DNA from 4 places in the Dyella marensis genome. Region 4 is predicted to be linked to each of the others. Evidence: riboswitches for the same ligand, from Rfam matches in the RefSeq annotation. Region 4 holds a riboswitch; each other region holds the start of a gene.
What was found. A riboswitch is a leader RNA that binds a small molecule or an ion and turns the genes downstream of it on or off. The one in region 4 is predicted to bind cobalamin.
Positions count from the first base shown of each region.

Region 1 (7,681 bases), 740 kb from region 4:
CATCTGGCGTGAGGGACGGTTACCAGGAGCGGATCACTCCGGGCGGCCGTGCCCTCCTCGACCATGGCGTGCCAGCAGGCACGCCATGGTCGAGCATTGCCGCCGAGTCACGGCTTGCATCGCCGTTCCGCCGTACGGCTGCTTGGGAATCAGGCCTAGCGACGGTTCGATCCGACGGTATGCAGTCCTTTATTCCGCGCCGGTTGCACCCAGATAAACCGCAGGCTATTCCACAGCTCGCCTGAGCTGAGGTTGGCATACACCCCAGGCGCACCCTGCTCCGCGCATCCCTCGCCGAACGAGACGACGCCGATCTGATAGACACGGCCACCTATGCTGCGAATGATCGGTCCGCCGCTATCGCCCTGGCAGGAATCCTTGCCACGGACACCTGCGCAGAAGTAGGTGCCCAGCTCGTATCCTTCATAGCTGGCGGCGCACTCCTCCGGCGCAAGAATGGGCACATCCACTTCCCGAAGCCGATTGGGGAAGAACGGCAGCTCCGCATCGGTGTTGCCCCAGCCCATGACCGTTGCCGTCTGCCCGGGCCGGTACAAGGCATCGCTGCCCAGCGTGGGCAAGCTGACCGGAACGACGCCGCTGACCCGCTTGTCCAGAAACACCAGAGCCAGATCGGACGCCGGGAGCGTGCTGATCGCCACTGCCCGGATCCTTCGCCGCTGCGCGCCGATGCCATCCGAAAGCAGGGTCTGCCCGATGGTGACCGTGAGCTCCGCCGCGTTGTCGTCGGTTACATCGTTGACGCAGTGAGCAGCAGTAATCACCACATCCTGGCGATAAAGCGATCCCCCGCATAAATGCTGCCCGTCGAATTGCAGCGAAGCCATGAACGGATACTTCCCCCTGGATACCTCATTGCCGCCGATGATGCGCGGATCGATGCGCGGGCTGTTTTCCACGGATGCCCGCGGCGTGGCGAAAGCGAGACTCGCGGCGGTGAGCGCGAGCATTCCCGCCATCCAGGCCATGACCCTGACGGCCGTCTTCTTTCTCGAACGCATTTGCATGGGACTTCTCCAGTTCATGGAAGAGGGTTAGCAACTGCATGGCGTCAAGCGCTCGGAAAGCCGGCGCCTGCGCAGCTACGAGTAGACGCCTGACCCTTGCCCGGAGATATCGCAGAAATCCGAAAGTTGCGCCGAACATGCCGATGGCCCGCACGAGGGACGCTGCATACCCGGAATAGTCCCAATTGCCTGGCTGAAACCCGCCATGGACGCGTCCCTGCGCATACGCTTCGCAACGGACATCCACGCCGGAGAATGCTCATGATGCGCAGCGCCTTGCTCATGCTGTCCCTTGCCGCCGTATCGGCCGTACCTGTCCATGCCACCGATGTGGCGCAAAGCATTCAGGACGAACTGCCCCAGGTCGTCGCATGGCGCCACGACATCCACCAGCATCCCGAACTGAGCAATCGCGAGACGCGCACCGCCGCACTGGTTGCCGCGCAGCTGAAGAAGCTCGGCCTGGACGTGCGTACCGGCATCGCGCACCACGGCGTGGTGGGCGTTCTAAAAGGCAGCAAGCCCGGGCCGAGGCTGGCAATCCGCGCCGACATGGACGCGCTGCCGGTCACCGAGGAAACCGGCCTGCCGTTTGCCTCAGCAGCGCTGGGCGAATACCGCGGCAAGTCCACCGGCGTGATGCACGCCTGCGGCCACGACGCGCACACGGCCATGCTGCTCGGCGTCGCCACCGTGCTCGCCGGCATGAAGCAGGAGCTGCCGGGCGAGGTGATGTTCGTCTTCCAGCCGGCGGAGGAAGGAGCGCCAGCGGGCGAGCAAGGCGGAGCCGCGCTCATGCTGAAAGAAGGCGTGTTCCGCGACTTCGCGCCGGATGCCGTATTCGCCATGCATGTGATCAGCACGCTCAACGTCGGCACGGTGGCGCTGCGGCCGGGACCCACGCTGTCCGGGGCGGACGGCTTCAAGCTGGTGGTCCACGGACGCCAGACGCACGGCGCCATGCCGTGGAACGGCGTCGATCCCATCGTCACCGCGGCGCAGATCGTCGAGCAGGCGCAGACCATCGTCAGCCGCCGGCTGGATATCGGCACGCTGCCGGCCGTGCTCAGCTTCGGCATCGTCGAAGGCGGCACGCGCCACAACATCGTGCCGGACAAAGTGGAACTGCAGGGAACCCTGCGCAGCTTCGATCCCGCCATGCGCCAGCGAGCCATCGACCATCTGCGCGGCATCGCCGAACACGTGGCCGCCGCGAACGGCGCCACGGCGGAACTGCAGATCCCGATGGGCGACAGCTATCCGGTCACGGTCAACGACGCCGCATTGACCGCACGGGTACGCAGCAGCCTGGTCAAGGCGGTCGGCCACGCGCATGTGGTCGAGGCCCCGCCGGCCATGCCCTCGGAGGATTTCGCTTATTTCGCCAAAGAAGTGCCCGGCGTGTACTTCTTCGTCGGCGCCACGCCAGCCGGCCAGGATGCGGCGAAGGCGGCAGCCAATCATTCGCCGCGGTTCTTCATGGACGAGGGCGCCATGAAGGTAGGCATGACCTCGATGCTGCAGGCGACGCTGGACTATCTGCAGGCCCCAGCCACCGAAACGGATCACCAGGAGCAAGCAGCGAGCTGAGCAGGGGGATGGAAAGCCCGCTACTCGTCCGGCTTCTGGCGAACCGACACGCCCGCCAAAGCCGGTGGCGTGCCGCAGCGGCCGGAGCGCAGCGCATCCAGATAAGCCGACACCAGCGTCGTCGTGCTCTTCTGCGCACCCGCGGCGAACTGGCCGCCGCCTAAGTTCATATGGTTGGCGCCATCCACCACGGCCAGCCAGCGGCAGCCCGGCCCCAGTCCATCGAAGGCCTGCATGCGCCAGCGGTAGTCGCCGCCCAGCCCCTGGTCCCGCGTGCCGGTGACCAGCAGCGTGGGCGCGGCGATCGGTGCCCATGCGCCTTCGGGGAACACCGGTCCCGGCCCTTCCGGCGATAAGGCCACGTAGGCGTCGAAGCTGCCCTTCGGCGCCAGCCCCAACTTGTTGTGCGCACCGGCTTCCAGCATCACCGTGATCGCGCCCATCGAATGGCCGAGCAGCGCCTTGAACGATGCGTGGCAGCGCTGTTCCGACCACGCCAGCGCCGCGTCGATGTCGAGAAAGCGCGCCCGATAAGCCGGCGCATCGGTGACCAGGGCGGTGATGCCGCCCTTGAAGCCATGGCTGCGCAGGTCCTGCTTCAGCACCGGCAGGCCGCTTTCGCGGTGCCCCATCACCACCACGCGCCAGCCGTCGGCGCTCAAGGCCTCGCCTACATAGCGCAGGCCCTGCTCACTTCCGCCGGCACCGTGCGACACCAGCAGCAGCGGCGGGCAGGTTTTCGCCGCGGCAGGCTCGTACACCATCAGCGGCGTGCTCGCGCCATCGGAACGCGGCACCTCGATGCGTTCCGCGGCCCAGGCCTGCACGGTGGCGGCCAGCGCCAGCAGCGCGGCCACGATCTTCGGCGACGTCGTCGACATGCTTCACTCCCCTTCGATGGCCTGCACTGCGGTAACGTGGCGGCCTTTCCTGCACGGAGCCCCGCCATGACCAGCCTGCTCTTCCTCGCCCTGCTGTCCGCGCCCGGCATGCCGGCGGACGATTTCTCAACGCGGGTGCAGCAGGCCAAGTTGACCGAGGGCGCCAAGGACGGGCCGGACTACCAGAAGAAGATGTGGGCCGCGATCGGCGACCGCACCACCGACGCGCTCAAGGGCTGCATCGCCACCCTGCCCAAGCCGGACAAGTCCCCTTTCGTACTGGTCGCCGACGTGCACGCCGACGGCAGCCTGGGCCGGGTCGAAGTCCGCGCCCCCACCGACGTAGCCACCTGCCTGCTCAGCCGCTTCGCCAGCTGGAAGCTGCCGGCCCCGCCGGCCAGCCCGGCGCCGTATCCGATCGAGGTGGATTTCAGCATCGCCCCCTGAGCGCCCGGGCAGAACCGATCGCCAAGATTTTTCGCATGGCCGCCAGGCCGCGCCAGGCCTTGAATTACCCCACTTATCCACCGATATATGCACAATGGCTTGGGTTGACCTTCCCTGCCTTACCCCTATATGTTGTGTCGGTCGGTGCCTTTCTCAGACCCACGGTCGGATTGGCTTAATAGGGAATCCGGTGCGAATCCGGAACTGCCCCGCAGCGGTAAGCGGAAACGAAAGCTCCCATCGCACTGGCCTTCCAAGGCTGGGAAGCGGGGGCGAGTAGGTCGGATCGGTCGCCAGCGAACGGTCCATGTCTGCGAGTCCGAAGACCTGCCGGCACATCGCGGCCTTCAGCGCCGCGGTGAGTGATGGCGGCTTCCGCGGGGAGGCGCGTCGTGGCGCGGAGCCTTCGCTCCGCCGCACGGCCGTCCCCGCCTACACCGCCTTCGTCTCAGCCCTGCGCGCGGGAGCAGGTCGTTGAAGCCTTTGGCCTGGAGCGATGCCATGCAACCTATCGACACCGACTCGCGCGAGCGCACCGACGACCGCGCGGACGCATCCGCCTTCCCTGCCGCCGACGCAGCTGCCGCCGCGCCGGAGTCCATTCGCATGGAAGCCGTGGCGGAGACCCCCTTCGCCCTCACCCCGCCGCACAACCCCGGCCAGATGCGCGTGACCAAGCGCAACGGCAGCCAGGAGATCGTCGACGTCAACAAGATCGTGCGCGCGGTGACCCGCAGCGGCGAAGGCCTGCATGCGGTCGATCCGCTGCGCGTGGCGCTGAAGACCATCGGCGGCCTGTACGACGGCGCCACCACGCGCGAGCTGGACGAGCTGTCGATCCGCACCGCCGCCGCGCTCACCGCCGAGGAGCCCGAGTACGGCCAGCTCGCCGCGCGCCTGCTCGGCGCCTACGTCGACAAGGAAGTGAGCGGCCAGGAAATCCAGAGCTTCTCCCAGTCGATCGCGCGCGGCGCGGAGCTGGGCATCCTCAACGCACGCCTGCGCGACTTCGTCGCCGCCAATGCGCGCAAGCTCAACGACGCCATCGATCCGCTGGCCACGCGCCGCTTCGAATACTTCGGCCTGCGCACCGTGTACGACCGCTACCTGCTGCGCCACCCGCAGCTGCGCAAGGTGATCGAGACGCCGCAGTACTTCTTCATGCGCATCGCCTGCGCGCTGGGCGGCAACGAGATCGGCGAGACGCTGGAGCTGTACCGCCTGCTGTCCTCGCTGGAATACATGGCCAGCTCGCCCACCCTGTTCAACGCCGGCACCGCGCACGAGCAGCTCAGCTCCTGCTTCCTGCTCGACTCGCCGACCGACTCTCTGGAGTCGATCTACGAGAAGTACGGCGACGTGGCCAAGCTGAGCAAGTTCGCCGGCGGCATCGGCCTGGCCTACTCGCGCGTGCGTTCGCGCGGCTCGCTGATCCGCGGCACCAACGGCCATTCCAATGGCCTGGTGCCGTGGCTGAAGACGCTGGATGCCTCGGTCGCTGCGGTGAACCAGGGCGGCAAGCGCAAGGGCGCGGCCTGCGTGTACCTGGAGCCGTGGCACGCCGACATCGAGGAGTTCCTCGAGCTGCGCGACAACACCGGCGACGAGGCGCGCCGCACGCACAACCTCAACCTGGCCAACTGGATTCCCGACGAATTCATGCGCCGCGTGGAGAGCGACGGCGACTGGTCGCTGTTCGATCCGAAGATCGTGCCGCACTTCGTCGACAGCTGGGGCGAGACCTTCGAGCGCGCCTACCGCGAAGCGGAAGCCGCCGGCATCGCGGTGAAGAAGGTGAAGGCGCGCGAGCTGTACGCGCGCATGCTGCGCACCCTGGCCCAGACCGGCAACGGCTGGATGACCTTCAAGGACCGCAGCAACGCCACCAGCAACCAGACGGCCAAGGCCGAGAACGTCATCCACCTGTCCAATCTGTGCACCGAGATCCTCGAGGTGACCAACGCGGGCGAGACCGCGGTGTGCAACCTGGGTTCGGTGAACCTGGCTCGCCACGTGGTGGACGGCGTGTTCGACTTCGACAAGCTCGCCGCCACCGTGCGCACCGCGGTGCGCCAGCTGGACCGCGTGATCGACCTGAATTTCTATCCGATCGACACCGCGCGCACGGCCAACCAGAAGTGGCGCCCGGTGGGCCTGGGCGTGATGGGCCTGCAGGACGTGTTCTTCAAGCTGCGCCTGCCGTTCGATTCGGCCGACGCGCTGGCGCTGTCCACGCGCATCGCCGAGGAGATCTACTTCCACGCGCTGAGCATGTCCAACGAGCTGGCGCGAGAGCACGGCGCGCATCCGGGCTTCGCCGAAAGCCGCGCCGCCAACGGCGAGCTGCAGTTCGACTACTGGCCGCAGGCCAGGCCGAACGACATGCCGCGCTGGGATTCGCTGCGTGCGAGCGTGAAGGAACACGGCCTGCGCAACTCGCTGCTGATCGCGATCGCGCCGACCGCCACCATCGCCTCGATCTCCGGCTGCTACGAGTGCATCGAGCCGCAGGTGAGCAACCTGTTCAAGCGCGAGACGCTGTCCGGCGACTTCCTGGTGGTGAACCGCTACCTGGTCGAAGAGCTCAAGACGCTGGGCCTGTGGACGCCGGAAGTGCGCGACGCCATCAAGCTGGCTGAAGGCTCCATCCAGGGCATCGCCAACATCCCCGAGCGCCTGCGCCAGATCTACCGCACGGTGTGGGAACTGCCGCAAAAGGCGCTGATCGACCTGGGTGCCGCGCGCGGCGCATACATCGACCAGAGCCAGTCGCTGAACCTGTTCATGGAGAACCCGAACATCGGGCAGCTGAGTTCCATGTACATGTACGCATGGAAGTCCGGCATCAAAACCACGTACTACCTGCGTTCGAGGCCGGCGACCAAGATCGCCAAGACCACGGTGGCCGCCGCCGCGCCGGCAGCCAGGCCGGCGCCGGAAGCCGAGCAGGAACAGGCCAACGCCGCGGTGTTCTGCTCGCTGGAAAACCCGGAATACTGCGAGGCCTGCCAATAAGGCAACGCACCCGATGAAGCCGTACCGGAACCGCAGCGGGAAATCCGGTGTCGCCGCCTACGAAAGCGGCGAAGGCTACATCCGGGTGCGTTTCATCCACGACGGCACCTACGAATACGACGCCACCCGGCCCGGCCGCCTGCACGTAGGCAACATGCAGAAGCTGGCCGATGCCGGGATCGGCCTGTCCACCTATATCAGCCGCTTCGTGCGCGAACGCTACGCGCGCAAGCTCGATTGAGCGCCGGCGGCGCCCGCAGCAAAGGAATTCCCATGTCGCACATCCTCGATCCCGGTTTCGAACTCACCCTGCGCCCGATGCGCTATCCCGAGTTCTACGAGATGTACCGCAACGCCATCAAGAACACCTGGACGGTGGAGGAAGTGGACTTCTCGCTGGACGTGACGGACCTGAAGTCCAAGATGAGCGACGCGGACCGCCATCTGATCCATCGCCTGGTGGCCTTCTTCGCCACCGGCGACACCATCGTGGCGAACAACCTGGTGCTGAACCTGTACCAGCACATCAATGCGCCGGAAGCGCGCATGTACCTGTCGCGCCAGCTGTACGAGGAAGCGCTGCACGTGCAGTTCTACCTCACCCTGCTGGACACCTATATTCCCGATCCGGCCGAGCGCAACAAGGCCTTCGGCGCGATCCAGAACATCCCCTCGATCCGCCAGAAGGGCGAGTTCTGCTTCAAGTGGATCGACTCGATC
Region 1 covers NZ_CP064029.1:143,112-150,792, reverse strand. The annotation lists gene ISN75_RS00580 (serine protease) at 156-1,028, opposite strand; gene ISN75_RS00575 (amidohydrolase) at 1,290-2,618, shown strand; gene ISN75_RS00570 (alpha/beta hydrolase) at 2,639-3,499, opposite strand; gene ISN75_RS00565 (peptidase C13) at 3,566-3,946, shown strand; cobalamin riboswitch at 4,073-4,295, shown strand; gene ISN75_RS00560 (ribonucleoside-diphosphate reductase subunit alpha) at 4,553-6,961, shown strand; gene ISN75_RS00555 (hypothetical protein) at 6,975-7,202, shown strand; gene ISN75_RS00550 (ribonucleotide-diphosphate reductase subunit beta) at 7,235-7,681, shown strand, end outside.
Region 1: another riboswitch for cobalamin. It lies ahead of ISN75_RS00560 (ribonucleoside-diphosphate reductase subunit alpha); the one in region 4 lies ahead of btuB (TonB-dependent vitamin B12 receptor).

Region 2 (7,681 bases), 1.9 Mb from region 4:
TCGCCGCATGCACGCTCGGCACCGCATCCATCCATGCCGCAGTTGCATCCCCATCCACCCACGGATTCCAGGCCATCTCCGCCGACCCCGCTCCGCTGGCCAGCCGTCCCGCCATCGTCGATCTCTCCGAGATCTACGCCCTGCTCACACCTGTTTCGAAGGCCACGACGCGCGCCTCGCTGGCCAGGCGTTCGATCACCGCGTCCAGGCCACGCCAGCCAGCCACCGCCCGCTCGACGTCGTTCTGATCGACGCCAGGGCGCTGGAGTACAACAAGGCACTGGATGAAACCAGCGCGCTGTTCGATGCCGGCCTGCCGGTCGCTGTTTTCACCCCCGCGGGAACCTCCGCCGATGCGCGCGGCAAGGTCGCCAGGCTGTTCGGCGCGGCTTCCGAAGCGGACCTGGCCATCTATGCCAGGAAACCGGGCGGCGTACGCGTGTTCTCCACCGACGTCGACCGGAGCCTCGCCTATGCCGACACGGCGGCGCGCGTGCGGCATTTCCAGCAGGCCGTGGCGGACCACCTCGCCGCCATCGAACGCGGCGGCAAGCTTCCCGCGCTGGAATCGCGGCAAGCCAGGCAAGCCACCGGCAACGGCAGCAGCCCCGATCATCTGCCTATCGTCGAATTCACCCACAACGTTCGGCAGCGGCGAGCAGTCGCTGACGCGCGAAATCACCGTGATCCGCGACTCCACGGCCAGCAAGGATCAATTCAACGTGATCATGAAGACGTCGGGGCTGATCAAGGGCGGCGCAGACGCGGCTCCCCAATGCCGCCCCGTCGCTTGTATCGGATACACGCAGTACTACCTTGTCGACGCCATGCTCGATTACGGCAGGAACGCCCAGCCCACCGTGGCGCGCACTCTTCCGGAAACCACCAGCAGGTGCCGAGGGTCGCGGCGCCGCGGCCGTCGTTGATCAGGCAGCGGCCGGCGTTTTCCTTGGATTGCAGGATGACGACCGGTTCGCGGTGCAGGTAAGGCGAATCGAGGTCGATGGTCACGGCACTGGTTTTCACCCTGACGACCGGGCCGGAGGATCGGCCAAGGCCATTCCTCTGCACCAACGACGAGGTGGCGGCGAGCTTGAACCGAAGCTCGGCTTGATCGCCGCCGCCGGATTGCCCGCCAGGGCCTTCTCCGCATCCGCACCGAGGTTGAAGCCGAAACTGGTTGTCTCCGATTCGGTGTGGTTGTAAGTGGGATCGGTCCTGCAGCAGGGACATCACCCGCCGCGCCGGACAGTGGTACCTGGACAGCTTCGACCGCTATGTCAGCCGCCTGGACGGACGCTGCCTTGCCGTCAACGAGCGCAACGCCCGCCTGGTGGAAGTGGTGGCGTGCAACGACCGCAGCACGCAGAAGTGGTACTGGGCCGCCGACCGCATCAACTCCAAGCTCAACGGCGGCGACAGCGGATGGCGCCTGTTCGTTGACGGCAATGCGGTGAAGGCGCGCATCGACCCGAAGCGGCAGCAGGTCATTCCCAATAACCCCAACCAGGTGCTGCTCAATCCCTGGTCCACCTACCCAGGCGCGCCGGTCGCCGGCGCCACCATTCCCACCCTGGGCATACCGCAGCCGCAGGTGCCCGAAGCCTGGGTGCGGACCTTCAGGGACATTCCCTCGACCGAACGCTGGGAGCCGGTCGCGCTGCGCCAGTACAAGGAGGGCTGAGCCTTCACCCGGAGCAGCCCCGCGAGGGCTGCTCCACCTCCCCTCACGATCTTCCGCTTGACGGAACCCCGTCCCTGCCCCTAATTTCCCCGCCGCTGGTGGTTTTCATCCTTTCATCGCGATGAAAGGATGCAATTAAAAGGGAAGCCGGTGCGGCCTTACGGCCAATTCCGGCGCTGCCCCGCAGCGGTGTGTGGAAACGACCCTCGTCAACAGCACTGGCCAGTGGACTGGCCGGGAAGCGGCGAGCACTAGGCGAGGCGCCTGCGCCTCTCGTCCACGAGCCCGAAGACCTGCCCCGGCCGGAAGGCGATGAGCTTTCTGTCTGACCTGGAGCTTCCGCGGGGAAGCGGCTGGGGCTGCGCGCCATGCTCACGCCATGGCCGTCCGCTCCTGCGCGACCCTGCGCCAGCCCGGTTCGCCCGCGGGGGCGAAGGTCGCGCGCATGTCCGCGGAAGCTTCGCGGCCATGCGCTTCCTTCGTTCCTCATTCACCACGAATCGAGGAAATGCAGCATGAGCACCGTTACCAATCTCGGCTTCCCGCGCATGGGTGCGCGGCGCGAGCTCAAGCAAGCCCTGGAAGCCTACTGGCGCGACGAAGCACTGCGCCCGCAGCTGCTGGACACCGCCCGCCAGCTACGCGAACGCCACTGGCAACTGCAGCGCGAGGCCGGCGCGCACGTCGTGCCGTGCAACGACTTCTCGCTGTACGACCACGTGCTCGACACGGCCTTCCTGCTCGACGCCATCCCCGAACGCTACCGCGCCCTGGCCGACGCCGACCCGCTGGCCGGCTACTTCGCCATGGCGCGTGGCACGCAGCGCGCGGGCCTCGACCTGCACGCGCTGGAAATGACCAAGTGGTTCGACACCAACTACCACTACATCGTCCCCGAACTGCATGCCGCGCAAACCTTCCGCCTGCGCGACGACAAGCCGGTGGCGCAGTTCCTCGAAGCGAAGGCGCTGGGCCATGCGGCGCGTCCGGTGCTGCTCGGTCCGGTGAGCTTCCTGCTGCTGTCCAAGACCGCCGACGGCAGCGACCGCCTCGCCCTGCTCGAACGCCTGCTGCCCGTCTACGCCGAACTGCTGGGCAGGCTGCGCGAAGCCGGCGCCGAATGGGTGCAGATCGATGAGCCCTGCCTAGTACTCGATCTCGACGAAGACGATGCCGCGGCCTATCGCCAGGCCTATGCCGCGCTCGCCGCCGCCGCGCGGCCGAAGCTGCTGCTGGCTACTTATTTCGGCGCCCTCGGCGACAACCTGCGCCTCGCGCAGGAACTGCCGGTCGACGGCCTGCACGTCGACCTGGTGCGTGCGCCGGCCCAGCTCGATGCCGTGCTGGAGACGCTGCCCGCCGAACGCGTGCTGTCGCTGGGCGTGGTCGACGGCCGCAACGTGTGGCGCGCGGACCTGGACCGCGCCATGGCCGTGACGCGCGTGGCGATCGAACGCGTGGGCAAGCAGCGCGTATGGCTGGCGCCGTCCTGTTCGCTGCTGCATGTGCCGGTGGACGCCGCGCTGGAGAAGTCGCTGCCGTCCGACGTGCACGCCTGGCTGGCCTTCGCACGGCAGAAGCTCGAAGAACTGCGCACCGTGGCCGACATGTGCAAGGGCGTGGTCACCGCCTACCCCGCGCTGGAACGGGCGCGCGAGCTGATCGCCGCGCGCCGGGCCTCGCCCAGGGTGCACCGCCTGCAGGTGGCGCAGCGCCTGGCCAACCTGGATGCCGCGGACGCGCACCGCCGCTCCACCTACGCCTTCCGCCGCGCGAAACAGCAGCAGCGCTTCGACCTGCCGCTGTTCCCCACCACCACGATCGGCTCCTTCCCGCAGACTCACGAAGTGCGCGAGGCGCGCGCCCGCCACAAGTCCGGCCAGCTTTCCACCGCGGACTACGACGCGCTGATCGCCGCGCAGACCGCCGCCTGCGTGCGCTTCCAGGAGGAGATCGGCATCGACGTGCTGGTGCACGGCGAGTTCGAGCGCAACGACATGGTCGAATACTTCGGCGAGCAGCTCGACGGCTTCGTCTTCACCAGGCATGGCTGGGTGCAAAGCTATGGCTCGCGCTGCGTCAAGCCGCCGATCATCTACGGCGACGTGCAGCGGCCCGAGCCGATGACCGTGCGCTGGTCCACCTATGCGCAGTCGCTCACCAGGCGGCCGATGAAGGGCATGCTCACCGGCCCCGTCACCGTGCTGCAGTGGTCCTTCGTGCGCGACGACCAGCCGCGCGCCACCACCTGCCGCCAGCTGGCGCTGGCCCTGCGCGACGAAGTGCTGGACCTGGAGACGGCCGGCATCCGCATCATCCAGATCGACGAACCGGCCCTGCGCGAAGGCCTGCCGCTGCGCCGCGCGGACTGGACCGGCTACCTGGCCTGGGCGGTGGAGAGCTTCCGCCTGGCCGCCGCTGGCGTCGCCGACGACACGCAGATCCACACGCACATGTGCTACTCGGAGTTCAACGACATCATCGAGGCGGTGGCCGCGATGGATGCCGACGTGATCTCGATCGAGACCTCGCGCTCGCGCATGGAACTGCTCGATGCCTTCGTGCGCTTCCGTTATCCGAACGAGATCGGGCCCGGCGTGTACGACATCCATTCGCCGCGCGTACCGGACGTGGCGGAGATGGTCGGGCTACTGGAGAAGGCCAGTGAAGTGCTGAGTCCGGAGCAGTTGTGGGTGAATCCGGATTGCGGCTTGAAGACGCGCGGGTGGGATGAGACGCGCAGGGCGCTGGTGGCTTTGGTCGAGGCGGCGCGGGTGATGCGCGAGCGGGTTACCGCGGCGGTGTGACGTTCCGCTTTGCTCCCTCTCCCCTCCGGGGAGAGGGCTGGGGTGAGGGGCCGGGCGGAGCGGTGCGCTGAGGGTCGAGAAAGCCAAAAGCTTTTCTATTCTTCGTAGAAGCGCTACCGCAAGCACCCGCCCCTCATCTGCCTACCGGCATCTTCTCCCCGGAGGGGAGAAGAGTTCCGTATCGCGACGCTCCCTTTCAATTGCCCTCGCTTCGCCCCGATCCGCACACAGCATGGCCGCCGCCAGATCGCGCCCTCGGTTTATCGTCCCGCACTTGCACACAAGGATCGAAGGAACCCCGATGCAAACCACTTCCAAAGGCTGGGGCAGCGGCCTCCTCGGCGTCGTGATCTTCAGCGGCTCGCTGCCGGCCACACGCATCGCCGTGATGGGCTTCTCGCCCTGGTTCCTCACCTCCGCACGCGCCGTCATCGCCGCCGCGCTCGGCCTGCTCCTGCTCCGCGCGCTGCGCGAGAAGCGCCCTTCCCGCGGCGACCTCGTCTCGCTCTCCATCGTCGCCATCGGCGTCGTGCTCGGCTTCCCGCTGCTCACCGCACTGGCCTTGCAGCACATCACCTCCGCGCAATCGATCATGTTCATCGGCCTGCTGCCGCTGTCCACCGCCGTCTTCGGCGTACTGCGCGGCGCCGAGCGGCCGCAGCCCGCGTTCTGGCTGTTCTCCGGACTGGGCAGTCTCGCCGTCGCCTCGTTCGCCCTGCTGCAGGACGGCGCCATCTCGGTCGAAGGCGCCTTGCTGATGGTGGGCGCGATCCTGCTGTGCGGCCTGGGCTATGCGGAAGGCGCCGCGCTGTCGCGCCGGCTCGGCGGCTGGCAGGTGATTTCCTGGGCCCTGGCCCTGGCGATGCCGGTGATGGCCGCCATCGCGGCGGCGACCCGGCCGGACAGCTGGGCGGGTATCGCTGCGCCAGCGTGGATCGGCCTGGCCTACGTATCGGTCTTCAGCATGCTGGTCGGCTTCGTGTTCTGGTACCGCGGCCTCGCGCTGGGCGGCATCGCAGGCGTCGGCCAGCTGCAGCTGCTGCAGCCGTTCTTCGGCCTGGCCCTGGCCGGCCTGCTGCTGCACGAACCCGTGGCGTGGACGATGGTGCTGGTCACCGTGCTGGTGGTGCTCTGCGTCGCGGGCGCCAAGCGTTTCGCCTGAGCCGTCCCGCCACCGTCGAAATTAATTCACATAGAGTGCCGGCAGCGCGCAGTCCCCTGAAGCCGCTCTCGCCGATCAGCCGCGATCCGCGTCGCCGGCCATCTGCCGGAAGTGTTCGTTCGCGCGCGCCGTCATGCGCGGAAGCTCGGCTGCGAGGAATTCGATAAACGACCGGACGGCGGGCACCATGCCGCGCCGCGACGGGAACACGGCATGCAACTGGTGCGCGGCGATGCGATGGCCGGGCAGCAGCTGAATCAGCCGTCCATCCGCGATCGCTTCGCCGCAAAGATTGAACGGCAGCTGCGCCACGCCGATGCCGGCCATGGCCGCCTGCTGCAGCAGATGGACGTCGTCGGTCACCAGCGCCGGCGCATACTCGATATCGATCGTGGCGCCGTCCGGCGCCGCCATGCGCCAGCGCGGACGCTCCGCTCCCGCGCCTCCCGGCCCCACTCCGGCCACGCCCTGCAGCGCGGCGGCGGAAGCAAAGGGGCCTCGCTCGCGCACGAAGGACGGACTGGCCGCGAGGACCTGTTCGCTCAGGCCGAACGTGCGCACGACCAGGCTGGAATCGTCCATCGCCGTACGGATGCGCAGCGCGACGTCGTAGCCTTCGCCGATCACATCGACCCGCCGATTGGTCAGGTCCAGTTCCAGGCGCACGTCCGGATGGGCGCGAAGAAATTCGCCGAGGACCGGCGCAAGAAAAAGATGCGCCACGCCGACGGGACAGCTGACGCGCAAGCGACCCGACGGCTTCTCGCCCGCCCGCTCGGCCACTTCCATGGCGGCGCGCGCGGCTTGCGTCACCGCTTCGCATTGGGCATGGAACGCCGCGCCCACCTCGGTCACCCGGACGGCACGGGTCGAGCGCTGCAGCAGCCTGACTCCCAGGCGGCGTTCCAGCTCCGCCACGCGGCGGCTCAGGCTCGACTTGGGCATGCCCAGCGCTCTTGCCGCACCGGAGAAGCCGCCATGCGTGACGACGGCGGCAAACAGGACCAGGTCATTCAGATCTTCCACCACGTGCTCCATGACGGTTGCGCCAGGGCGTTCCACCCGTGGAACGAAGCTTACCGATTTGCCCTACTAATGGAGCACGGCGCCGGCCATTAGCTTTACGCCACACCTGAGCCGGAGAACGCCATGCAAGTACTTCATCTCGATTCGAGCATCCTGGGCGACGCATCCGCTTCGCGCACTCTCAGCGCCGCGCTGGTCGCGGCGATCCAGCGCCGGCATCCCTTGGCCCGCGTGGTCTACAGGGACCTGGTGGAGGAGCGCATCCCGCATCTGGATGGCGCCACGGCGGCGGGATTCCGTCCCTCCGGCATCGATCGCTTCGATGCCGCCACGCTCGCCGAGCACGCGCGCTCGGAAACGCTGGTGAGCGAATTCGTCGCCAGCGAGCTGATCGTCATCGGCGCGCCGATGTACAACTTTTCGGTGGCTACCCAGCTGAAAGCGTGGATCGATCGCGTGACACAGCCGGGCCGCACGTTCAAGTACACGGAGCATGGGCCCGTGGGACTCGCCGGCGGCAAGACGGTCCTGGTCGCCTCCACGCGCGGCGGCATGTATTCCGAAGGCCCCGCGGCCGCCATGGATTTCCAGGAGGCATACCTGCAGGCCATGTTCGGTTTCATGGGCATCGGCGACGTGCGCATCGTGCGTGCCGAGCGCCTTACCAGGGGCGGCGAGATCCGCGCCGCCGCGCTGCAGGCCGCGCATGAAGCGATCGGCCGGACGTTCGATCCCGCCGCGGCCGCCTGAGGAGTCCACCATGCTTTATGTCGTCACACTTACTTATCTGCGTGCTCAGCAAGACATCCAGGCGCATCTCGGCACGCACCGGGATTGGCTGATCGAACACGCGCGGGCCGGGCGCATCATCGCGGCCGGTCCGCTGGAAACCGGCGATGGCGGAGCGATCCTGGCGCACTGCGAAAGCCGCAGCGAGCTGGACGATATGCTGGAGCGCGATTCGTTTCGCGTGCACGGCCTGGCGCAATACGGCGTGCAGGC
Region 2 covers NZ_CP064029.1:2,817,797-2,825,477, forward strand. The annotation lists gene ISN75_RS12070 (hypothetical protein) at 1-115, opposite strand, end outside; gene ISN75_RS12075 (hypothetical protein) at 134-709, opposite strand; gene ISN75_RS12080 (hypothetical protein) at 817-1,206, shown strand; gene ISN75_RS12085 (hypothetical protein) at 1,181-1,684, shown strand; cobalamin riboswitch at 1,766-1,999, shown strand; gene metE (5-methyltetrahydropteroyltriglutamate--homocysteine S-methyltransferase) at 2,200-4,491, shown strand; gene ISN75_RS12095 (DMT family transporter) at 4,793-5,653, shown strand; gene ISN75_RS12100 (LysR substrate-binding domain-containing protein) at 5,729-6,679, opposite strand; gene ISN75_RS12105 (FMN-dependent NADH-azoreductase) at 6,803-7,429, shown strand; gene ISN75_RS12110 (YciI family protein) at 7,440-7,681, shown strand, end outside.
Region 2: another riboswitch for cobalamin. It lies ahead of metE (5-methyltetrahydropteroyltriglutamate--homocysteine S-methyltransferase); the one in region 4 lies ahead of btuB (TonB-dependent vitamin B12 receptor).

Region 3 (7,681 bases), 1.1 Mb from region 4:
AGGTCGGGATTGGCGGTGGCGAAACCGAAGAACGGCGGGAAGTACAGGTCGTTGAAGGTCGGTGCATGGAACGCCGTGCCGTACGAGGCGGTGAACTTCAGGCCGTTCTCGAAGCCGTAGCCGTAGGCGGCCAAGCCGGTGTCGTGGTTGCCGAACTGCTGGTTGTGGTCGTGGCGTGCCGACAGCTGGATCTCGTGCGGACCGAACTGGCCCTGGTACAGCGCGAACACGCCGGTGTTGTCGCGCTTGCTGCGCAGGTAGTCGGTGTCGCTCTGCACGTGTTCCTGCTGGTAGTCCACGCCGGCGCTGAGCAGCTGGCCCGGCGCGAGCGTCACGTCGTTCTGCCAGCTGGCCTGGTTGCGGCGCGAATACAGATGGCCGGCGGGCGCCATATCGGCGCCGAGGTCCGCGCGGTTGAGATAGTTGTCGGCGCGGTCGATGTTCTGGCCGGCGCTCAGGCTCATCTTCCAGGCGTCGAGCACGGCGAAGCGCAGGTTCGCGCCGGCCACCTGCTGCGAGCGGCGCGTGTAGTTCTGGAAGTCGCCGTCGTATTCGATGTCGCCCTTGCTCTTGAGCACGCTGGCGCTGAGTTCGGTGCCGCCGTCCCAGCGATAGCCGCCGCTGAGCGCGCCGTTGTAGGTGCGGTAGCCGTCGTCGTCCGGCTCGTTGGTGAAGCAGCCGCCCACGCCGGCCGCCGCGGCGCGGCAGGCATTGATGCCGCGCGTGTACTGGCCGCCCACGCTGGCGTTGAACCAGGCGTTGCGCGAACCGCCCGACAGGCCGAACTGGCCGTCGGCCAGGCGATGGCTGCCCACGCCTACGGTTACCGACGGCGTGAGCGCCTGATCGGGCTGGCCGTGGCGGGTGAAGATCTGGATCACGCCGCCGATCGCATCCGAGCCATACAGGCTGGAACGCGGGCCGCGCACGATCTCGATGCGCTCGATCTGTTCCACCGGCAGCTGCTCGAAGGCCGGAATGCCCGCGCCCACCGTGCCGATGCGCACGCCGTCGACCAGCACCAGCGTGTGCGAGGAATTGGTGCCGCGCATGAACAGCGAGGTCTGCTGGCCCAGGCCGCCGGCATTGCCGAAGGCCACGCCCGGCAGGCCGGACAGCAGATCCTGCACCGACTGCGGCTGCAGGCGTTCGATGTCGGCGCGGGTCAGCACGGTGACCGGCGCCAGCGTCTCGTCGATCGGCGTGGCCGTGCGGGTGGCGGTCACCACCACGGTGGGGAGCTGCCCGGCGTCGTTCTGGTCGGCGGCGTGGGCCGCGGCGAAGCAGGACAGCAGGGCGGTGGCCAGCAGGGTCTTCTTCATGGAGCGTTTTCCTCGGCCGCGCCTCGCGCACGGCCCATCGATGACGAGCTGGCGGCATGACGGAGGAGGAGGCGCAAACGACGGCAGGCGAACGGCACCGGCACGTGGTCCGGCTGCGCCCTCCGCGAGCCACCAGGAAAGATATTCGGGCCGGTCTCCGGGCTTGCGAGTGCGCTTTGCCGCGCGATCCTCCCGCGGCCTTCCCGCGCTCGTGGGAGCGCAGTGGCATGTCGCTGGAGGCAAGAACTGCTCGCTTACCGTTGCGGGGGCAGCGCCGGCCTTGCCCTCAAGGCGCGCCGGCTTCCCGTTTCATCCCTTGGCAGCGTGGCTTTGGGACACCCGAACGAACGCAACTTTAACGGGGAGGCCGGGTGGCTGACAACGCGGGGCGGAATGACCCGATGGGGGGGGCGCCTGTTCCTGCGATCATCATCGTTTCCCATGGCCGACATTTCTGTCATTTCTTGACGGTTTGGCCACCAAATATTGTCCGGAAGCAAGTTTCGCGAAGGTTTTACGCAAGCTCCGGGTAATATTTCATTTGTTTGCCTAAGTCATTGTTTCAGTGAGCTTCGTAAGCTTCGCGTAAGCGTAAATATTTTGTTGACGCCCAGCGATTTTCGCAATTATGTTCGGACCGCTTACCGCGGGAACTTGCGTGCGGCGCGACGAGGCTTGGGGAAGTTCTCTCGCTGCGATCCGGGGCTTACGAATGCCCCACACGCATTCTTGCGCTAGGCGTTTTCGGCGCCTTGCGCCTGTCGGCCTTCAGGCCATCATGGGGAGAACACAGATGATCAAGTACCAGCACGCTGGTCGCGCGCCGCGTTGGCGTCAGACCGCACTCGTCGTTGCGTTGGGAATGAGCCTTGCCGGAGTGGTGCAGGCGCAGTCGAACGCATCAGGCGTGATCTTCGGCCGCGTTGACGCTACCCGCGGCAACACCGTCCATATCGAAAACATCGACACCGGCCTTGCGCGCGACATCAGCGTCGACCAGTCCGGCCGCTACCGCGCGTCCTCGCTGCCGGTCGGCCGCTACAAGGTCACCCTGGTCAAGGATGGCGCCACCGTCGATACCCGCAACGATGTGCTCGCGGCGGTCGGCACCGGTACCGAAGTGAGCTTCACCGCGGCTGCGGTCGCGGCCGGCGAGGCGAAGAACCTCGAAGGCGTGCAGGTGGTGGCCAGCGCGCTGCCGGCGATCGACGTGTCGTCGGTCGACTCCCGCACCGTGCTGACCGCCGAGCAGCTGTCCAAGGTGCCGGTGGCCCGCAACGTGACCGCGGCCGCCCTGCTGGCGCCCGGCACCGTGCTGGGCGACTCGCGCTACGGCAACGTGGCTTCGTTCGGCGGCGCTTCGGCGGCCGAGAACCAGTACTACATCAACGGCTTTTCGGTGACCAACGCGCTGACCAACCTGGGTCTGGCGCAGCTGCCGTTCGATGCGATCGACCAGCAGCAGGTGTTCACCGGCGGTTACGGCGCCGAGTACGGCCGTTCCACCGGCGGCGTGGTCAACCTGATCACCAAGCGCGGTACCAACGAATGGAAGGCCGGCGTGATGGCGCTGTGGATTCCGAAGTTCCTCCGCTCCGATCCGCGCAACATCATCCAGCCGTCCGACAACACGCTGTTCCAGTACCGCAACGACAACAAGTCGTGGGTCACGGAATACGGTGCGTACATCAGCGGTCCGCTGATCAAGGACAAGCTGTTCATCTATTTGACCGGTGATTTCACCAAGCAGGAAGGCAAGACCATCGCCTCGGCCACCGCGCAACAGGTGGCGTATTACGACGTGAAGTCGCCGCGCTGGTTGGGCAAGATCGACTGGAACATCACCGACAGCCACATCCTCGAACTGACCGCCTTCTCGGACAAGACGACCGAGCAGGACCAGGTCTACGGCTACAGCTACACCCCGACGCTCGCCGAAGGCGCCAAGCGCGGCACGGTCGATCTGAAGAACTATTCCGGCGGCGCCAACCCGACCCCGGGCGGTGACTTCTACATCGGCAAGTACACCGGCTACATCACCGACAACCTCACGGTCAACGCGCTGTACGGCAAGAGCAAGTCGGTGCACACGCAGACGCCGACCTCGGCCAGCGGCGGTTCGTGCCCGATCGTCAGCGGCCAGTACCGCAATGCCAGCGGCGCGCTCGTGCGTCCGCCGGCGTGCTACCTGATCGGCAACCTGCTCGCCCCGGGCGCTGAGGACAAGACGCACGGCTGGCGTCTGGACATCGAGTACCGCCTCGGCAGCCACGACCTGCGCGTGGGTGTGGACAACCAGACGCTGGAGTCTTATTCGGGCACGTCGTACGAGTCGAACCAGCGCTACATCTACACGCTGGCTCCGGCGAGCGGCAACATCGCCGGCCGTCCGGACATCCATTTCCCGACCGGCACGCTGAACTACGTCGACTACCGCGTGTTCAAGGCCGCCGCCAACGTGCGCGTGGAACAGGAAGCGCAGTACATCGAAGACCACTGGCAGATCAACGATCGCTGGCTGGCCTACATCGGCCTGCGTAACGAGCAGTTCAACAATTTCAACGGCAGCGGCGAGTCCTACGCCAAGCAGCGCCACCAGCTCGCGCCTCGCCTGGGCATCAGCTGGGACGTGTTCGGCGACTCCAGCCTGAAGGTCTACGCCAATGCCGGCCGCTACCACCTGGCCGTGCCGGCCAACGTGGCCATCCGCGGCGCCTCGGCTTCGACCTACAGCAGCCAGTACGGCACCTTCACCGGCGTCGATGCGCAGGGCCGCCCGATCAACTTCCAGCCCTATGGCCGCGTGTACTACCTCAACGCCGCCGACGGCACCACGCCCGATCCGCGCACGGTGGCGGCGAAGGGCCTGGGCGCCTACTACCAGGACGAGTACATCCTGGGCTTCGACAAGCAGCTGGGTTCGAACTGGACGTTCGGTGCGAAGGCGATCTATCGCAACCTGAAGAACATCATCGACGACATGTGCGATACGCGTCCGTTCGAGAAGTACGCGGCGCGCAACAACATCGACATGAGCAACGCCGTGCTCAACGGCTGCTACCTGTTCAACCCGGGCAAGGGCAACAACTTCCTGGTCGACGTGACCGGCAACGGCAACTTCCAGGAGTTCAAGCTCACCAAGGCCGACCTCGGCTTCCCGGACCTGAAGCGCAAGTACCTCGCGCTGGACATGTACCTGGAGCACCAGTTCAGCGACAAGTGGTACGGCAAGGTCGAGTACGTGCTGTCGCACAGTTTCGGCAACTCCGAAGGCCTGCTGAAGTCCGACATCGGCCAGGCCGATCCGTCGGTGACGCAGGACTGGGATGCGCCCGAGCTGATGCTCGGCGCCAACGGCAACCTGCCGAACGACCGCCGCCACCAGCTGAAAGCCTATGGCTGGTACCAGGCCACGCCGGAATGGATGTTCGGCGCCAACGTGTCGATCTACTCGGGCCGTCCGAAGAACTGCATCGGCGTGGCCCCGGGCGATCCGATCCAGTACGGCGAGGCGTACTTCTACTGCGACGGCAAGATCGCTCCGCGTGGCTCGCGCGGCCGCACGCCGTGGGCTTATCAGCTGGATCTGAGCGCGCAGTACAAGCCGCACTGGGCTGGCGACAACCTGACGCTGGAAGCGAATGTGTTCAACGTGCTCAACAGCCAGAAGGTGCTGAGCCGCCAGGATCTGGGCGAAACCGACGTCGGCGTGCCCGACCCGGTCTACAACCGTCCGATCAGCTTCCAGGTGCCGCGCTACGTGCAGTTCGAAGCCCGGTACGACTTCTCGCTATAACAACGACAGAGGAAAGCGCGCCTGGCTTCGCCGGGCGCGTATCTCCCCGAATTGGCCGCCGGGAACGGCGGCCTTTTTTTGCGCACACGGCCGCGATTCCCTGCTGGCAGGGGGGGTGAAATTCCTACGATCCGGTCGCGTCGGTGTACGTTAAGTATTTATTCACTTTTTTTCTTGCCGGGCGATTTTTCCAAATTGCTTTCCATACAAGGTGTTGCAAGCGTATCAGTGCATGACTCCGCCTAAGAAAAAATCTTAGTTTTTTGTTGACTCCCTTTCCGACCCCCCTCTAAGGTCGGCGAGCGACCCGCGAGAAGTTGCGAAGCGCGCCAGGCGAGGGGTCGCCTGCCGCTTTCCGCCGATCCGCTTTCGAAGGGACCTGCCGCGATTTCCCGCGACGCTTTGGGGCGAACTTTTCGCCCGTCCTTTTGGATTTCTCGGGGAGATCAACCAATGCAGACGTTCCGCCAACCGCGTCACGCGGCGGTGTGCCGCCGTACCGCCCTCGCCCTCGCGCTGGGCATGAGCCTCGCCGGCACGGCGATGGCGCAGTCCAATGCCTCCGGCGTCATCTTCGGCCGCTCGGCCGAGGCCGGCAGCACCATCCATATCGAAAACCTGGACACCGGCTTCGCCCGCGACATCGGGGTGGACGCCGACGGCCGCTACCGCGCCGCTTCGCTGCCGGTCGGCCGCTACAAGGTCAGCGTGCAGAAGGACGGCAAGACGCTGGAAAGCCGCGACAACGTGCAGGTCGCGCTCGGCGGCGGCGTGGATGTCTCGTTCACCGGCGCGGCCACCGCGGCATCCGGCAATGCGCAGACGCTGGAAGGCATCCAGGTGATCGGCAATGCGCTGCCGGCGATCGACGTGTCGGCGGTGGACTCGCGCACCGTGCTCACTTCCGAACAGCTGCAGAAGCTGCCGCTGGCGCGCAACGTCACCGCCGCCGCGCTGCTGGCGCCGGGCGTGGTGTCGGGCGACTCGCGCTACGGCAACGTGGCTTCGTTCGGCGGTTCGTCGGCGTCGGAGAACCAGTACTACATCAACGGCTACGCCGTGACCAACGCGCTGACCGGCCTGGGCTTCACCAGCCTGCCGTACGACGCGATCGACCAGCAGCAGATCTACACCGGCGGCTACGGCGCCGAGTACGGCCGCTCCACCGGCGGCGTGATCAACGTGGTGACCAAGCGTGGCGGCAATACCTGGAAGGGTGGCGTCGGCATGTACGTCATTCCGCAGTACTTCCGCGATTCGCCGCGCAGCATCTACCGCGAGAACGGCCAGCTGTACCAGTACCGCGCCGACAACAAGACATCGTCCGAGCAGTACACCGGCTACGTCAGCGGTCCGCTGATCAAGGACAAGCTGTTCCTGTACGCCGCCGGCGACTTCACCCGCACCACCGGCCGCACCGTGCTGCCGATCACCACGCCGCAGCAGACCAACGACGTCAGCAAGGCCACCAAGTGGCTGGCCAAGATCGACTGGAACATCACCGACAACCACCTGCTGGAACTGACCGGCCTGTCGGACAAGACCAATATCGATCGCCAAGTCTACCGCTACGACTACAAGACCTTCCACACCACCGATTACCTCGGTTCGGACAAGACCAAGAACTTCGATTCCGGCCCGGGCTCGCAGCCGGGCGGCGACGTCTACATCGGTAAGTACACCGGCTACATCACCGACAGCCTGACGGTGAACGCGCTGTACGGCCGCAGCAAGACCGAGCACGTGCGCAACCTCGGCTACGCCGCCAATCCGAACTGCCCGTGGATCCTCGATTCGCGCCAGGGCGCGGGCGTCGGCACGCCGATCACCGGTTGCGGCCTGGTCAACGGCACCGTGCTGGGCAAGGGCGCGCAGGACAAGACGCACGGCTGGCGCCTGGACGTGGAATACCGCCTGGGCGACCACGACCTGCGCGCGGGCGTGGACAACCAGACGCTCGAATCCACCGCCGGCAACGTCTATGAAGGCGGCTACCGCTGGGTCTACCGCAATGCCGGCCCGGTCACCGGCCGCCCGGACATCGTGCCGCCGCCCGGCACCCAGTACGTGGCCGAGAAGCGCCTGTTCCAGACCGGCGCCAGCGTGAAGGTGGAGCAGGAAGCGCAGTTCATCGAAGACCGCTGGCAGGTCAACGACCGCTGGCTGGCCTATGTCGGCCTGCGCAACGAGCAGTTCAAGAACCTCAACGGCGCCGGCCAGGTCTACGTCAAGCAGCGTCACCAGCTGGCGCCGCGCCTGGGCCTGACCTGGGACGTGTTCGGCGACTCCAGCTTCAAGGTGTACGCCAATGCGGGCCGCTACCACCTGGCGATCCCGTCGAACGTGGCCATCCGCGGCGCCTCGGCGTCCAACTACTACAGCGAGTACTACACCTACAGCGGCGTCGGCCCGAACGGCGAACCCACCGGCCTGACCCAGCTCGGCTCGCGCAGCTACTTGAACGGCGAGGACGGCACCACGCCCGACACCCGCAGCGTCGCCGCGCAGAAGCTCAAGGCCTATTACCAGGACGAGTACATCCTGGGCTTCGACAAGACGCTCG
Region 3 covers NZ_CP064029.1:4,996,926-5,004,606, reverse strand. The annotation lists gene ISN75_RS21970 (TonB-dependent receptor domain-containing protein) at 1-1,322, opposite strand, end outside; cobalamin riboswitch at 1,454-1,680, opposite strand; gene ISN75_RS21965 (TonB-dependent receptor) at 2,185-5,118, shown strand; gene ISN75_RS21960 (TonB-dependent receptor) at 5,572-7,681, shown strand, end outside.
Region 3: another riboswitch for cobalamin. It lies ahead of ISN75_RS21970 (TonB-dependent receptor domain-containing protein); the one in region 4 lies ahead of btuB (TonB-dependent vitamin B12 receptor).

Region 4 (7,681 bases):
CGTGCCCACCTTGCGCCAGCGCGTGGGCGAAGCGCTGGACCGCCTGCCGCGCGTCAAAGGCGACGAAGGCAACGTGCATATCGGCAACGACCTCACGCGCCTGCTCAACCTCACCGACAAGCTCGCGCAGCAGCGCGGCGACCAGTTCATCGCCAGCGAGCTGTTCGTGCTCGCGGCGCTGGAGGACAAAGGCGATCTCGGCGCGGCGCTGAAGGCCGCGGGCGCCCACAAAGCCAACCTGGAACAGGCGATCGACAAGATTCGCGGAGGCGAAAAGGTGCAGAGCGAGAATGCCGAGGACCAGCGCCAGGCGCTGGAGAAATACTGCGTCGACCTGACCGCGCGCGCCGAGAGCGGCAAGCTCGATCCGGTGATCGGCCGCGACGAGGAAATCCGCCGCACCATCCAGGTGCTGCAGCGGCGCACCAAGAACAACCCCGTGCTGATCGGCGAACCCGGCGTGGGCAAGACCGCCATCGTCGAAGGCCTGGCCCAGCGCATCGTCAACGGCGAAGTGCCCGAAGGCCTGCGCGACCGCCGCGTGCTGGCGCTGGACATGGGCGCGCTGATCGCCGGCGCCAAGTTCCGCGGCGAATTCGAGGAGCGCCTGAAAGCCGTGCTCAACGACCTGTCCAAGCAGGAAGGCCGGGTGATCCTGTTCATCGACGAGCTGCATACCATGGTCGGCGCCGGCAAAGCCGACGGCGCCATGGACGCCGGCAACATGCTCAAGCCCGCGCTGGCGCGCGGCGAGCTGCACTGCATCGGCGCCACCACCTTGGACGAGTACCGCAAGTACATCGAGAAGGACGCCGCGCTGGAGCGCCGCTTCCAGAAGGTGTTCGTGGGCGAGCCCAGCGTGGAAGACACCATCGCGATTTTGCGCGGCCTCAAGGAACGCTATTCGGTGCACCACGGCGTGGAGATCACCGATCCGGCCATCGTCGCCGCCGCCACGCTGTCCAACCGCTATATCACCGACCGCCAGCTGCCGGACAAGGCGATCGACCTGATGGACGAGGCGGCCAGCCGCATCCGCATGGAGATCGATTCCAAGCCGGAGGAACTGGACCGCCTGGAGCGCCGCCTGATCCAGCTGAAGATCCAGCGCGAAATGCTGCGCAAGGAAACCGACGAGGCGTCCAGGAAGCGCCTGGCCGACCTGGAAAGCGATATCGAAAAACTCGAGCGCGAGTTCTCCGACCTCGACGAAGTGTGGAAGTCGGAGAAGGCGCTGCTGCAGGGCGCGACCAAGATCAAGGAACAGATCGAGCAGGCCCGCGTGCAGCTGGAAGCCGCGCAGCGCCGCCAGGACTACGCCAAGATGAGCGAGCTGCAGTACGGCCGCCTGCCGGAACTGGAAAAGCAGCTCGCCGCCGCGCAGGCCGCCGAGAAGCACGAGTTCAAGCTGGTGCAGGACCGCGTCACCGACGAGGAGATCGCCGAGGTCGTATCGCGCTGGACCGGCATCCCGGTCAGCAAGATGCTGGAAGGCGAGCGCGAGAAGCTGCTGCATATGGAAGAGGCGCTGCACAAGCGCGTGGTCGGCCAGGACGAAGCGGTGCGCGCGGTGTCCGACGCGATCCGCCGCGCGCGTGCCGGCCTGTCCGATCCGAACCGCCCGTATGGCTCCTTTCTGTTCCTGGGCCCTACCGGCGTGGGCAAGACCGAGCTGTGCAAGGCGCTGGCCGAATTCCTGTTCGATACGCAGGACGCGATGGTGCGCATCGACATGAGCGAGTTCATGGAGAAGCACTCGGTAAGCCGCCTGATCGGCGCGCCCCCCGGCTATGTCGGCTACGAGGAAGGCGGCTATCTCACCGAGGCGGTGCGCCGCCGTCCGTACAGCGTGATCCTGCTGGACGAGGTGGAGAAGGCCCATCCGGACGTGTTCAACATCCTGCTGCAGGTGCTCGACGATGGCCGCCTCACCGACGGCCAGGGCCGCACGGTGGATTTCCGCAATACCGTGATCGTGATGACCTCCAACCTGGGCTCGCAGCTGATCCAGGAGCAGGCCGGCGATTCCGAAGCCGACTACCTGCAGATGAAGGCCTCGGTGCTGGGCGTGGTGCAGGCGCACTTCCGTCCTGAGTTCATCAACCGCCTGGACGAGCTGGTGGTGTTCCGCCCGCTGGAGAAGAAGCAGATCCGCAAGATCGCCCTGATCCAGCTGATCCACCTGGAAAAGCGCCTGGCCGAACGCCAGCTGCGCCTGGAGATCGGCGAGAAGGCGCTGGACCTGCTGGGCAATGTGGGCTTCGATCCGGTGTATGGCGCGCGGCCGCTGAAGCGGGCGATCCAGCAGCAGCTGGAGAATCCGCTAGCGAAGGAGATTCTCGAAGGCCGGTACGCGCCGGGCGATGTCATCGGGGTGGATGCGGAAGGCGGGCAGTTGGTGTTTCGCACGCAGTAAAAAAAGAAAGGCGCCCACAGGGCGCCTTTTCTTTTTCCCCCTCTCCCCTCCGGGGAGAGGGCTGGGGTGAGGGGTCGGGCGGAGCGGAGAAGCAGAAGCAGCAAGCAGGCCGCGCCCTGTCGAACCCTTCCCGCGAGCCCCGGCCCCTCATCTGGCTGCCGCCATCTTCTCCCCGGAGGGGAGAAGAGTTCGCTAGCGGGGTTCGCTGATACTTGGCAGGCCGTTTTCCATATGCCCCGCCAACCGCCGCCAATAACCCGCCAGCTCAGCAACCGTCACGCTCAAGTCGTACCAGTTGGCATGGCCACCCAGTGCCCAACTGTCATTCACCGTAGCCCCGGCGGCGACCGAATAAATCCGCACATCGCCCTCCACATAAGCATTGCTGACCGTCACGGTGCATGCCGCGCCGCCGTTATTGGTCACGGCCAGCCGCAGGCGATTGCCTGCGGCGTCGTAGCTCGCCGCCACTTCCGGCGCCGCGCCCATCCCGGTCGCCACGCTGCCGCGATACTGCCGCAGAAAACCATTCGGCCCATGCGCCTCCAGGTCGTACACGCCCTGGGTGTAACGCGCCGCGCTCCAGTAATCCGACAGCTGCTTGCCCGCCTCCACCGTGTAGCGCCATGGCCCGTCGCTGCGGTTCGCCGCATACACCTGGAACACCGCGCCGGCCGCACCGTCGTTATGGAAGTCGATCCAGTAGCGCCCCGCCGCCGCATCCACCCGGCCATCCGCACGCAGCGTGTAAGGCAGCGCGCGCGCCGGCCGCGTACCCGCTTCCTGCGCCGGCATCGCCTGTGTGGAGGGAATACTCGGCGCCGGCAGGTTCTTGCACTGCTGGTCCGCCGCGGCGGTGTAGCCGGTGGTGGAGGGCAAGCCGGGCCAGCCGCTGTTGCTGCCGCTGAAATCGAAGGCGCTGAGCAGGTCGCCGCACACCGCGCGGCGCCAGGCGCTGATATTCGGCTCCATCACGCCGAAACGCTGCTCCAGGAAACGCAGCACCGAGGTGTGGTCGAACACCTGCGAACACACCCAGCCGCCGCGCGTCCACGGCGACACCACGATCAGCGGCACGCGGAAGCCCAGGCCGATCGGCTGGCCGTTGCTGATCTCGCCCGTCACGCTCACCGTGGACAAGCCGTCGTTGGACGAAGCCGGCGGCGTCGGCGGCGGCACGTGGTCGAAGAAGCCGCCGTTCTCGTCGTAGTTGAGGATGAAGGCGGTCTTGGCCCATACCGCCGGATGGGCGGCGAGCGCGGCGAGCAGGCGCGCGCTCAGGTCCTCGCCGTAGGCCGGCTTGAAGCTGGCGTGTTCGGACAGGTAATCGGCGGCCACGATCCACGACACCTGCGGCAGCGTGTCGTTGGCCACGTCCTGGGCGAACGCGGCGACCATGTCCGCCTGCGTCGCCATGCCCTTGTCATGCAGCGGCGTGCCCGGCTTGGCCTGCTTGAAGTTCTTGAACCAGGCCAGCGCGTTGTCGTCGAAGTTGTTGCTTTCCTGGTAGACCTTCCAGCTCACGCCGGCCTTTTCCAGGCGCTCGGCATAGGTGGTCCAGGTAAAGCCCGCGCTCGGCTCGGTGTTGTCCAGCACCGCCGCCTGGCCCACCGACAGGCCGTTGCTGCCGGTCATCGCATGCAGGCGGTTGGGGTTGGTCTGGGTGAGGGTGGCGGCGAAGTAGTGGTCGCAGATGGTGAAGGCGTCGGCCAGCGCGTAATAGAACGGCAGGTCGGCGCGCTCGAAATGGCCCATGCCGAGGCCGGCCGCGCGTGCGGTGTTCCAGGCGTCGAACTTGCCCTTGTTGAAGATCGCCGTGTCCACCGGGTAGTTCATCGCCGGCGCATTGGCGCAGATCGCGCTGGTGGTCGCGGTGTTCATGCGGAACGGCAGCAGATAGCCGTCCGTATTTCCTGTGTAGGGCTGCTGCCACACGCTGCGCGCGCCGCCGGGCAGCGGCGCCGGCACGCGGTCGCCGAAGCCGCGCACGCCGCGCAGGCTGCCGTAGTAGTGATCGAAGGAGCGGTTTTCCTGCATGAAGATCACCACGTGCTTGACGTCGGTGAGGTTGCCGGTGCCGGTCGGGGAGGGGGCGGCCAGGGCCTGGCGCAGGGTTTCGGGGAGCAGGGAGGCTGCGGCGAGGCCGCCGGCGGCGGCGGCGGTCATCTGCAGGAATCGGCGTCGCTTGGGGTCGATTTCGCTCATGGGGGCGCTCGGGTGCTGCCTGATTGCGGGCTGTGGCTAGCTAATCGCAGTGGTGTTGCAGTGCCTTGCCAGCTGTGCGTCAGTGGGGAGACACATGGTGGACTGGGGGTGAAGGGGGCTAGCGAGTGGCGCGCCTTGCCGCCCCCTACTCGTCATCCCGGCGTAGGCCGGGATCCAGTGGCGATGGTGCTCGGTTGTCGCGTTGACGCGTATGGGTCTCGCCGTTGGCGAGGGTTTCGCCCCGCTGCCGCGGGGCGAGTTACTTTTTCTCTGCGTGCCCAGAGAAAAAGTAACCAAAAAGAGAGGGCACCCTGCTTGGCGCCCTCAGCAGCGCAGCTGCTGAGGGTCCGTGAGGGCTGGCCGGGCTTTTTGACAGGGCATCCATGCCCTGATCAAAAAGGCGAGGACTCCTGTCCTCGCCCCCTTCGGGGCCTTTTCGTCCAGCCCTCACCGCCGGCGCCAAGGGGACCCGGTAGAGCAAAAGCGCACAAGCGGAACGCCGCGGCTGCGCCGCGAGCTCTTCGCTCGATTTTCGCCCCACCCGTCATCCCCCTCTCCCCGCCGGGGAGAGGGTCGGGGTGAGGGGTCGGGGCTCGCCACGACACCTCCTACTCGTCATGACGAGCACCCCCTTGTCGTACTGCTAAGATGCCCGGGCCTGAGGTGACCGCTGGCCTGGCCGGTGGTTGAAACGGGAATCCGGTGCGCCGTATTGACGGCTATTCCGGAGCTGCCCCCGCAACGGTAGGCGAGACACGATCGGCGGAAGCCACTGTGCTGCGAAGCATGGGAAGGCGCCGGTCGGGGAGGCATCAGCCTTCGCTCGCGAGCCCGGAGACCGGCCTCGAGGTGAACCGGACATGCGGTGGGCGTGCTCCTGGCGAGCGCGCCCTCGTCGTGCGTCCGTCCGGAGCTCCTTCCGCCTGTCCTGCAACCGAAGCGATTCCGCGCGGGCAGGCGCGGTCCAGGAGCCACCAGTGTCATTGCATGTTCCGTCCTTGCGCCGGTCCGCGTTTGCGGCCGCGTTTTCCCTTGTCTTGCTTTCCACCGCCGCGCAGGCCGACGAGCCTTCGCAGGACCTCAAGGGCGTGGTGGTCACCGCCACCCGCACCGAGCAGAGCGAATCGGCCACGCTCGCCGCCGTCACCGTGATCGACCGCGCCGAGATCGAGCGCCTGCAGCCGCAATCCGTGGCGGACCTGCTGCAAGGCACACCGGGCCTGTCGATGGCCAACAACGGCGGCCCGGGCAAAGCCACCTCGCTGTTCCTGCGCGGCACCGAGGCCGACCACGTGCTGGTGCTGGTGGATGGCGTGAAGATCGGCTCGGCCACCCTGGGCCAGCCGTCGATCCAGAACATCCCGGTGGAGCAGATCGAGCGCATCGAGATCGTGCGCGGTCCGTTCTCCAGCCTCTACGGTTCGGAAGCGCTGGGCGGCGTGATCCAGATCTTTACCCGACGCCCCAGCGGCGCCTTCGAGCCGAACCTGGAGCTGGGCTACGGCAGCAACGACAGCTTCCGCGGCGCCGCCGGCCTGGCCGGCAAGGTCGGCGAGGGCTGGTATGCGGTGCAGGCCACGCACGAGGACACCGACGGCATCAACGCCTGCCGCGGCAAGCCGTCGCCGCGCGGCGCGGGCTGCTTCGTCAACGAACCGGACCGCGACGGCTTCCGCGACAGCTCCGTCTCGCTCAAGGGCGGCTACCGCTTCAGCGACGCCTGGGATGCCGACGCACAGTGGCTGCGCAGCTGGGGCTACAACGCCTACGACGGCTCCACCAGCAACCAGTCCGACGTGGTGCAGCAGGTCTACGGTGCACGCGTGCACTGGCGGCCGAGCCGCGATTTCACGCTCACCGCGAGCGCCGGCCAGAGCGCCGACCTCGGCGACAACTACCTCAACGGCCGCTACACCAGCACCTTCGATACGCACCGCGATCTCGGCTCGCTGCAGGGCGACCTCAATCTCGGCGGCGGCTTGTGGAGCCTGGGCTACGACTGGCAGCGCGACCGCGTCGACAGCAACACCAGCTATGCGCGCGACCAGCGCCTCAACCGCGGCCTGTTCGCGCAGTGGCAGCAGGCGTTCGGCGCGCAGTCGCTGCAGGCCAGCCTGCGCCACGACGACAACCAGCAGTTCGGCGGCAAGACCACCGGCAGCCTGCTTTGGGGCTGGGATTTCACGCCGGGCATGCGCCTCACCGCCAGCGCCGGTTCCGCCTATAAGGCGCCGACCTTCAACGAGCTGTACTACCCCGGCTACGGCAATACCGCGCTGCGGCCGGAAAGCTCGCGCAGCTACGAGCTGGGCCTGCGCGGCACGCCGGGCTGGGGCCTGTGGTCGCTCAATGCCTTCGAAACCCGCATCCGCGACCTGATCGCCTACGACGCCTCGCGCGGCGTGCCGGGCAATGTCGACCGCGCGCGCATCCGCGGCGCCGAAGCGGTGGCTTCCACCACGCTGGCCGGCTGGACCTTGCGCGGCACCGCCACCTGGCTGGACCCGCGCAACCGCAGCGACACCTACCGCGACAAGCTGCTGCCGCGCCGTGCCCCGCGCAGCGCGCGCGTGGATGCGGACCGCGGCTTCGGCGACTTCAGCATCGGCGCCAGCGTGTACGCGGCGGGCAAGCGCTACGACGACCTGGCGAACGGCTATCGCCTGGGCGGCTATGCGCTCACCGACCTGCGCCTGGCCTATGCGCTGGACCGCGACTGGAAAGTGCAGCTGAGCGTGCGCAACGCCTTCGACAAGCACTACGAGACCGCGGCCTATTACAACCAGCCCGGCCGCACCGCGATGCTCAGCGTGAGCTACCGGCCCGCGCAGTGAATCCCTTCCGCCCCGAGGACCGCACCATGTCCACCGCCATGCCACGCTTCTCCGTACCGCTCGCCATCGTGTTCGCCGCGGTGATGATCGCCACGCGCTTCCATCACTTCGGCACCGCGCTGCATCTGCCCGATGCCTCGATGGCGCTGTTCTTCCTCGGCGGCCTGTGGCTGCGGCGGCACCTGGCCTTTGCCGCGTTCATGGCGCTGGCGGTGGTGCTGGACTG
Region 4 covers NZ_CP064029.1:879,379-887,059, forward strand. The annotation lists gene clpB (ATP-dependent chaperone ClpB) at 1-2,416, shown strand, start outside; gene ISN75_RS03770 (phosphocholine-specific phospholipase C) at 2,609-4,621, opposite strand; cobalamin riboswitch at 5,266-5,482, shown strand; gene btuB (TonB-dependent vitamin B12 receptor) at 5,599-7,455, shown strand; gene ISN75_RS03780 (hypothetical protein) at 7,482-7,681, shown strand, end outside.